3 regions of the Paenibacillus sp. FSL R7-0297 genome follow, and region 3 is predicted to be linked to each of the others. Evidence: riboswitches for the same ligand, from Rfam matches in the RefSeq annotation. Region 3 holds a riboswitch; each other region holds the start of a gene.
What was found. Region 3 has a riboswitch for thiamine pyrophosphate ahead of thiC (phosphomethylpyrimidine synthase ThiC). Riboswitches for the same ligand answer to the same signal wherever they lie in the genome.

Region 1 (3,208 bases), 5.3 Mb from region 3:
CTTTCACCGAATTCGATTTTGCCTCCGGCACATTCCCAGCTTCCGGCACCTGCAGAATCGGCGGCAGCCCGCTTGACGAGGAGGATTCTGCCCTGGTACAGGATGACACCTTTGTCGGCAACGATGATGGTTTTTGATTTTTTGGACATGAGGATAACTCTCCTTCTGCAGGCTCTATAATGCACCGGGGAACGCGTTGGACTGAAGATTTTCTGTTTGGCCGGCTGCCCTATGTGGTAAGTAAAATAACGTAAAGCGTTTTTTGCTAGGTAAGTATGATGCATAAACACCAGACTTTTAGCCATCCTAACATGATTAGTAAAACAGTATAACGGTACAGCGAAAGGAGAATGGATTATGCCAGACACCAGCAAACAACCCGTCAAAACCCTGCCTCCACAGGTACAGGACCAGCAGCCCGGAATTGAAAGCGAGATGAACCCGCTTCCGGAGTTTGAAACCTCGGCTTACAAGGCAGCAGGCAAGCTGCTGGGCAAGGCCGCGCTCATTACCGGAGGGGACAGCGGAATCGGTCGTGCCGTCGCCGTTCATTTTGCCAAAGAAGGGGCGGATGTAGTGATATCCTATCTGAATGAGCATGAAGATGCGGAAGAAACCAAACGCCAGGTGGAGCAGGAGGGGCGGAAGTGTATTCTGATCTCCGGTGATATCGGAGTTGAGGCCTTCTGTCAGGATCTGATTAATAAAACCATTGAGGGACTCGGCAAGCTGGACATCCTGATTAACAATGCGGCAGAGCAGCATCCGCAGGATAAGATTGAGGACATTACCGCCGAGCAGCTGGAGCGGACGTTCCGGACGAATATATTCTCCATGTTCTATCTGACCAAGGCAGCGATGCCCCATCTGAAAAAAGGCTCCACGATCATCAACACCACATCGATTACGGCGTACCGTGGCAGCCCGCAGCTGCTGGACTATTCGTCCACCAAAGGAGCGATTCTCAGCTTCACCCGCTCCCTGTCGATGAATCTGGCGGACAAAGGTATCCGCGTGAACGCGGTAGCACCGGGACCGATCTGGACGCCGCTGATTCCGTCTACGTTTGACGCGAAGAAGGTTAGTGAATTCGGCGGCACCCAGCCGATGAAGCGTCCGGGACAGCCGGAAGAGCTGGCGCCGGCCTATGTATATCTGGCTTCTGACGATTCCTCTTATGTGAGCGGTCAGGTCATGCATGTGAACGGTGGCGAGATCGTTAACGGCTGACCATGGGCACTGCTTTGTAAGCCGGATAAGTTTATACAGGTTTAAGGCATCAAAGGTTCAAACAGATGAAAAGTCAGCCGGAAGGCTGGCTTTTTTGCCGCTTAAACCTGCTGGATTTAATAACTGAATCTATTAAAGAATAGCTCTTACAGGAATAATATGCTAATATACAAACTGCAAGAACAATAGAATATGAACGATCACTAGGGGTGCCGCAAGGCTGAGACGAACATATCTGTTCGGACCCTTTGAACCTGATCTGGTTTATACCAGCGTAGGGAAGTGGAGAATGAATAATGCAGCGGGGGTAACGGCTTACCCGGTATTCCTGCTTATATTCCGGACTGCTTCCTGATACAGGGGGCGGTCTTTTTGTATTTTCCGGAATGCCGTATAGAGGGGGAGGTGAAGGTGTTGAAAGAAATCCATTTGATCTCGGACGGGAGGCTGAATCCGGAGCAGTATGCCAAACTGGCTGCTGCTGTACATCCCATGGTGGATTATATCCATCTCCGGGAAAAAGCTCTGTCCGCACAGGAGCTTCTGGCTGCCGCAGAGCGGTTGCTGCAAGCGGGGGTTCCGCCCTCTAAGCTGGTCATTAATGACCGGATAGATGTGGCTTTGGCAGCAGGGGCAGCCGGCGTCCAATTGGCCTGGCACAGTCTGCCGCCTGCCGGGGCGCGCGGCATTGCCCCGGGCCTGCGGCTGGGCAGGTCGGTGCATTCCCAGGAGGAAGCGGCACGCGCTGGACGGCAGGGAGCGGACTTCTGTCTGTATGGACATGTATTCCCCACGGCCTGCAAGCCCGGACAGCGGGAACGGGGCCTGGCGCAGTTGGAAGTGGCCGTCCGCTGCAGCAGTATACCGTTGATTGCCATCGGAGGCATCACACCGGGCAATACCAGGTCAGTTCTGTCAAAGGGTGCTGCCGGAATAGCCGTAATGTCCGGGATATGCGGAGCGACGGACCCTGCTGGCGCCGCTGAGGCCTACAGATCATCCGTTCAGGCCGCAGCGTGTGCTGAAGTCCTGAATGAAGCCCCCGCACCGGGCAAAGGAGGTGAACAGGAATGAATTTGACTGTTAACGGACGCAGCGGAAGGTATGAAGAGAGCTGCCGGACTCTGGCTGATCTTCTGGCCCGCCCGGAGTGGACCGGGAAGCTGGTTATTGTGGAGCTGAATGGTGAGATTGTCGGCAGGGATGCTTATGGAGATACCTTTCTGGATGAGGGGGACCATGTTGAACTGGTTCATTTTGTCGGCGGAGGCTAGGCGGGCCTTGCACGCGCAGCAGACGGAACAATGCAGATACGTAATTTAGCTTAAGGCAGTGACTTATCACAGGAGGCGATATGATGCAAGATCCATTGGTAATTGGAGGAGTTACTATAACGAGCAGACTGTTCATCGGGACCGGAAAATACAGCCGCAACACCCTTATTCCCGAAGTGATTGCCCGCTCGGGATCACAGGTTATTACGGTTGCCCTGCGCCGGGTAGATCCGGAGAGCAAGGAGAATATCATCAGCCATATTCCTTCCCACATGACCCTGCTGCCCAATACCTCTGGTGCACGCACCGCAGAGGAAGCGGTACGCATTGCCAGGCTGGCAAGGTCAGCGGGGCTGGGAGACTGGGTGAAGATTGAGGTTATCAATGATCAGAAATATCTGCTGCCTGATAATACCGAGACGATCAGAGCCACGGAAATCTTAGCTGCTGAGGGTTTCGTTGTTCTGCCCTACATGAGTCCTGATCTGTCAGCCGCACTCCGGCTGAAGGCGGCCGGAGCTGCAGCCGTCATGCCGCTGGGAGCGCCAATCGGCTCTAACCGCGGGCTGCAGACCAAGGAGCTGATCCGGATTCTGATATCAGAAACGGGTCTGCCCATCATCGTGGATGCTGGTATTGGCAGACCCTCCGAAGCTGCTGAGGCGATGGAAATGGGCGCAGCCGCTGTGCTGCTGAACACGGCA
Region 2 (3,208 bases), 360 kb from region 3:
ACGGATGTGTTCCTCTGTCCGTTTGATTTGGGCTTCCTGACCATAAGAACGGCTATTGAAGAAGAGCATCTCTCCTTCAGCACTGCGCTGGAATTCGCCGACCGCTTCCGTACACTGGAGGACGTATCCTACCAGGATAAGCAGTCCTTTATCCATTGTCATAAGAAGTCTTTCGGCCAGGTGGAGGATTTCGTATTCAAGAATCTGATTGCCGGGCTGGAGCCGTTTCTCGACCCTGCGGAGATCGATGGCGCGTATTTCGAGACCTTGCCTTTTTTCGTGGACGAACGGATGCTGGTGCAGGCTTTCTACGGCTTCAACCGCGAAGAAGAATCGGAGGAGATCAGTACCCTGCTGCGCTACCGTGCCTCCCAGCTGGATGGGCTGAGTATGGAGGGCAAGCCTTATACCAGTGCCAGCGATCCCGAATATATCGAGCAGTACACCTCTGAACATTGCTACAGCCGCTGGGGGCCGGACACCTATTATATGACCAATGAGCAGACCTTCTGCTGCCTGAGCCGGGCCGAATCTGACATCGCCACCCCGTTGATTAACCAGATGTACGGGGAGTATTATTATGGGCTTCTGCTGAGTGTTTTTCATAAAATCGTGCTGCTGAAGCTGGCCAATCTGCATTCCCGGCTGCGCATCAACCACGATTATGACGAGATCGAGAATCTGATCTTCCTGATTAATAAGTTCTCGGCCAAGTTCTACTTTCTGGAGCTGATTTCGCAGTCGCAGGGACGGGAGATCTTCTTCCAGCTGCGCAAGGTTTACGGCAACGACGCCCTGTTCGATGAAGTGAAGATGACCTTGAATGACCTGTTCCAGTATCAGGATAAATTCCAGGCCAAACGCCGGGATACGCTGCTGATGGTCCTGACTGTATTTACGGTAATAAGCGGGATTTACGGGATGAATCAGGTCATTGAGGACTTGAAGGCACCGATCGATTGGAGCAAAATGCTGGAGTACTCTGCGTTTGAGTACCTGGCGCTGTTCCTCACCTTCTCCGGGATCGCAGTCAGTCTGGGCCTGACGCTGAGAGAGGTGTGGAACGGAATACGCAGCCGCCGTAAGAAGCGGTTCTATGATAGGGATTGAGGGGGAGGCTGGACAACCAGGAAGCTGGCGTCTATAATACACCGTAAGAACATAGCAATACCCGTGAACTTCATAGAACCAGGGGTGCTGGAATTGGCCGGCTGAGATTGTATCCCACAAGATACTGACCCTTATACCTGATCTGGATAATGCCAGCGTAGGAATCTTCATTCAACCCCGAGCCCCTTCATAGGCCTGAAGTTGAGCTCACCTTGCGCAAGTAACTGGCGTCCCGGTCTCCGGGGCGCTTTTTGGTATGGGTTACTCTGAATTTTGGAAGACCAGGGATTGCTGGAAGGAGAGAGAAGAGAAATGGGAGTCAAAAAAGTATTACCGCTGCTGCTCAGCTCTATGCTGGTTATTGCGATAGCCGGATGCGGGGGCGGAAACAGTAACGCAGGAAATGCCGGAGGCAGCACACCTGCCGCCGGGAGCAGCACCGCTACACCTGAAGCAACCGCAGCCGCCAGTACCACCGACGCGCCTATAGAGCTTACCCCGGTTAAGATTGCGCTGGACTGGACGCCGAACACGAATCACACCGGCCTGTATGCCGCCAAGGAGCTGGGGTATTACGCTGAGGAAGGTCTGGATGTAGAGATTGTGCAGCCTGGCGCTGCCGGGTCTGACACGATGGTTACTTCCGGTGAAGCCCAGTTTGGCATCAGTGCACAGGAGGCGCTCACCCTGGCCCGCCTGCAGGATGTGCCGCTCGTATCCATCGCCGCTATCATTCAGCATAATACCTCCGGCTTTGCCGCTCCGAAGGACCGCAATATTAAGACGCCGAAAGACTTCGAAGGCAAAACCTACGGAGGCTGGGGCTCTCCTGCGGAAGAAGCGGCCATGAAAGCGATCATGGATCCGGAAGGCGGAGATGTCAAAAAAGTGAAGCTGGTAAACATTGGTGAAGCCGACTTCTTCACTGCGGTGAAACGCGATATCGACTTTGCCTGGATCTTCTACGCCTGGACCGGGATCGAAGCCGAACTGCGCGGCGAGCCGCTGGATATGCTGTACCTGAAGGATTATGCGCCGCAGCTGGATTACTACACACCGGTGCTGACCACCAGTGAGAAGGAAATTGCCGAGCATCCGGAAGTGGTGAAGGCTTTCCTCAAAGCTACGTCGAAAGGATATCAATACGCGATCGATCATCCGGAAGAGGCGGCCACAGTCCTGTCCGATGCAGTGCCTGATCTTGATCCCGAGCTGGTGCTGGCCAGCCAGAAATGGCTCAGCCCGAAATACAAGGACGATGCCGCCCGCTGGGGGGAGCAGAAGCTTGAAATCTGGCAGAATTACGCAGAGTGGATGTACGGCCTGAAGCTGCTGGACAAACCGCTGGATGCCGCAAGTACATTTACGAATGAATTTTTGCCGGAAGGCCAGTAAACACCGGGTGGAATAATACTGACCCTAACTTACATGAGAGGAATGAATAATAAATGGCTAATACACTGCTTAGCATTCAGGTAATTCCCAAGACTCCAAACAATGAGGATTCGATCCCTTACGTGGACACTGCGATTGAGGTAATTCAGAAGTCGGGGGTCAAGCACCAGGTGAATCCGCTTGATACTACCATGGAAGGCGAGCTCAAGGAGCTGCTGGAAGTTGTACGTCAGATGCATGAGGCACTGATTGCCTCCGGCAGCCCGAGCGTGATCTCCCAGATCAAGATCGCCCATAATCCCAGCGGTATTAGCATGGACAAGCTGACGGAGAAATACCGGCCGTGAGAAGCACCTGGAGACAAATCTGGCCGCCCCTTGTGGCGGTCATCTTTTTTCTGGGCGCATGGCAAATTGCGGTATCGGTGTTCCATATCCCGGCCTGGCAGCTGCCGAGCCCGTCCGATATCGCGCGTGAATCACGCGGCAACGCCTCCGGGATCTGGGCGCATACGGCCGCAACGCTGCGCCTGACCCTGATCGGCTTCCCGGTCGGCACCGGCATCGGCCTCATTGTCGCCCTGCTGCTCCATCTGCTGCCCTGGCTCAAAAGAGCACTCTATCCGCTGCTGATCCTCAGCCAGAATGTGCCCTCCATTGCCCTTGGACCGCTGCTGATTATCTGGTTCGGCTTCGGCCTGCTG
Region 3 (3,208 bases):
TGTACAAAACGATTGTAATCGGAACAGGCCCGGCCGGGCTGACTGCCGCGATTTATCTGGCGCGTGCGAACCTGAGCCCGCTCGTAATTGAAGGCTTGCAGCCGGGAGGACAGCTGACAACGACGACAGAAGTGGAGAACTTTCCAGGCTTCCCTGAAGGAATTCTGGGTCCTGATCTGATGGACAACATGCGTAAGCAGGCCGAACGCTTCGGCGCTGAATTCAAGAATGGCTGGGTAGAGTCGGTGGACTTCTCGCAGCGTCCGTTCAAGGTGACTGTAGACGGAATGGGTGTGCTGGAAGCGGAGTCGGTCATTATTTCGACCGGCGCCTCCGCCAGATACCTGGGTATCCCGGGTGAGCAGGAGAATGTAGGACGCGGGGTCAGCACCTGTGCGACCTGTGATGGATTCTTTTTCCGTAACAAAAAAATTGTCGTGGTCGGCGGCGGCGACTCTGCGATGGAGGAAGCCAGCTTCCTGACCCGCTTTGCTTCCAGCGTAACGCTGGTTCACCGCCGTCCGGAGCTGCGTGCTTCGAAGATCATGCAGGACCGCGCGCGCGACAACAGCAAGGTGTCATGGGCACTGAACCGCACGCCGCTGGAGGTAACCGTTGGTGATACCGGGGTTAAGGGCATCACCGTCCTTAACAATGAGACGGGACTTACGGAGCTGGTGGAAGCGGATGGTGTATTTGTCGCTATCGGACATACACCGAATACCGCTTTCTTAGGCGGGCAGATTAACACCGATGCCAATGGCTATATAGTGGTTAATCCGGGCACCACAGAGACGAATATTCCCGGTGTATTCGCTTGCGGCGACGTGCAGGATACGCGTTACCGTCAAGCTATATCGGCAGCCGGAACCGGCTGTATGGCCGCCATGGATGCCGAGAAGTTCCTGGAAGGCACGATGGTGCATGACTGGAGCGAATCGCTCGATAAATAACCGGAGAAGGTTCTTGTTATTGACGGGTTTACAAAAAAAACCTATACCAGTAGAATGTATTTAATTAGATAAGATACCCACTAGGGGAGCCTGAATAGGCTGAGACGGGAAAAGTGAATTTCCGGACCCTTGAACCTGATCTGGATCATACCAGCGTAGGAAAGTGGAGTCGGACCTTTTTTGAATACAGTCTTATTGGGCTGTTCCTTTGATAAAGCCGCTCCAGGTGGAGCGGCTTTTTGACTTGCAAGAATTCGTATGCCTTGTGCTATACATGATTCTTCGGCTCAGTCTGCTGCGTGAAATCTTATCTGATTGGCTCATAGAGCGAAGAGGAGGAGATTAGAATGCCAGAAATGATGAAGAACGAAGAGGTGGACCTTTCCCGATTTCCTGCAAGCCGCAAAGTGTATGTAGAGGGCTCGCGCCTGGATATTCAGGTTCCGATGCGGGAGATCAGCCTCAGCAGAACGGAGGGCGTTGCCGGGGAAGAGGAGAACGAACCGCTTCGTGTCTATGACACCAGCGGAATTTACACCGATGCTGCGCAAGAAGCTGACATTCGGAGGGGGCTGCCGCCGCACCGTTTAGGCTGGATTGCGGAGCGTGGCGATTCGGAGGAATACACCGGAAGAGCTGTGCAGCCGGAGGATAATGGAATCCGCAGGGGTGGGCCACCCGAAGAAGCTTATCCAGGGCTGCAGCGGAGCCCCCTGCGGGCACGTGCGGGCCGCAATGTTACCCAGCTGTATTATGCGCGTCAAGGGATCATTACACCGGAGATGGAGTATATCGCGATCCGCGAGAATACCCGGCCGGAATTCGTAAGGGATGAGGTAGCCGCCGGACGGGCCATTATTCCGGCCAACATCAATCACCCCGAGAGCGAGCCGATGATTATTGGCCGTAACTTCCTGGTGAAGATCAATGCGAACATCGGAAATTCTGCGGTGTCTTCTTCTATTGAGGAGGAAGTGGAGAAGATGCGGTGGGCGACCCGCTGGGGGGCAGACACTATCATGGACCTCTCCACCGGCTCTAAGATTCATACCACCCGTGAATGGATTATACGCAATTCTCCTGTGCCTGTCGGCACGGTGCCCTTATACCAGGCGCTCGAAAAGGTGAACGGCATAGCCGAGGATTTAACCTGGGAGCTCTATCGCGACACGCTGATTGAGCAGGCGGAGCAGGGTGTGGATTACTTCACCATTCATGCCGGAGTCTTGAAGAGCTATATTCCGTTAACAGCCGGAAGAATGACAGGAATCGTATCACGGGGCGGCTCGATTATGGCCGCTTGGTGCCTTGCCCATCAGCAGGAGAACTTTCTATACACACACTTTGAAGCTATATGTGAGATTATGAAGACGTATGATGTGGCCTTCTCTCTGGGGGACGGATTGCGTCCGGGTTCTATTGCAGATGCCAATGACGAAGCACAATTCGCTGAGCTGGAGACGCTGGGAGAGCTGACAGCCTTGGCATGGAAGCATGACGTTCAGGTAATGGTTGAGGGTCCGGGGCATGTGCCGATGCACAAGATTAAGGAAAATATGGACAAGCAGCTCGAGATTTGCCGGGAAGCCCCATTTTATACTCTTGGCCCGTTGACTACCGATATTGCACCCGGTTATGATCATATCACTTCAGCCATCGGGGCGGCGATGATCGGCTGGTTCGGGACGGCTATGCTGTGTTACGTTACACCCAAGGAGCATTTAGGTCTGCCTAACAAGAATGACGTGCGCGAGGGAGTCATTACCTACAAGATTGCTGCACATGCCGCAGACCTCGCCAAGGGGCATCCGGGTGCACAGGACAGGGATAATGCGCTGTCCAAGGCGCGGTTCGAGTTTCGCTGGCGAGACCAGTTCCATCTCTCTCTGGACCCGGAAAGGGCGCTGGAGTATCATGATGAGACGCTTCCTGCGGAGGGGGCGAAGCAAGCTCATTTCTGCTCTATGTGCGGTCCTAAATTCTGCAGCATGCGGATTTCGCATGATATCCGTAATTCCTACAGATTGAGCAGGTCGCTGTAAAAAAGGCAAGTCTCGTATAGCTATTTCCCTGCTGTCCCATGCTGTAAAAGGCGTGAGGGCAGCTTTTCTTATGCGCGAATAGCACAAGATTCTTCTCCCTATTATGTGAAACCATGCACAACCGTTGGCGTAAATAGCATTATCCAAGTATAGGGAGTGAATCGAATGAGGAACAAAGACTGGCTCAAGGAAAGCGAACGTTTCAATGAAGCG

Region 1: another riboswitch for thiamine pyrophosphate. It lies ahead of MKZ24_RS27370 (thiamine phosphate synthase); the one in region 3 lies ahead of thiC (phosphomethylpyrimidine synthase ThiC).
Region 2: another riboswitch for thiamine pyrophosphate. It lies ahead of MKZ24_RS02420 (ABC transporter substrate-binding protein); the one in region 3 lies ahead of thiC (phosphomethylpyrimidine synthase ThiC).

Annotation. Positions count from the first base shown of each region.
Region 1 covers NZ_JBBPAQ010000001.1:6,256,299-6,259,506, reverse strand. The annotation lists gene MKZ24_RS27380 (NUDIX hydrolase) at 1-149, opposite strand, end outside; gene MKZ24_RS27375 (SDR family oxidoreductase) at 358-1,230, shown strand; TPP riboswitch at 1,426-1,528, shown strand; gene MKZ24_RS27370 (thiamine phosphate synthase) at 1,642-2,304, shown strand; gene thiS (sulfur carrier protein ThiS) at 2,301-2,504, shown strand; gene MKZ24_RS27360 (thiazole synthase) at 2,588-3,208, shown strand, end outside.
Region 2 covers NZ_JBBPAQ010000001.1:570,570-573,777, forward strand. The annotation lists gene MKZ24_RS02415 (hypothetical protein) at 1-1,110, shown strand, start outside; TPP riboswitch at 1,181-1,291, shown strand; gene MKZ24_RS02420 (ABC transporter substrate-binding protein) at 1,423-2,505, shown strand; gene MKZ24_RS02425 (thiamine-binding protein) at 2,559-2,852, shown strand; gene MKZ24_RS02430 (ABC transporter permease) at 2,849-3,208, shown strand, end outside.
Region 3 covers NZ_JBBPAQ010000001.1:926,739-929,946, reverse strand. The annotation lists gene trxB (thioredoxin-disulfide reductase) at 1-953, shown strand, start outside; TPP riboswitch at 1,026-1,132, shown strand; gene thiC (phosphomethylpyrimidine synthase ThiC) at 1,301-2,995, shown strand; gene MKZ24_RS03850 (class I SAM-dependent methyltransferase) at 3,161-3,208, shown strand, end outside.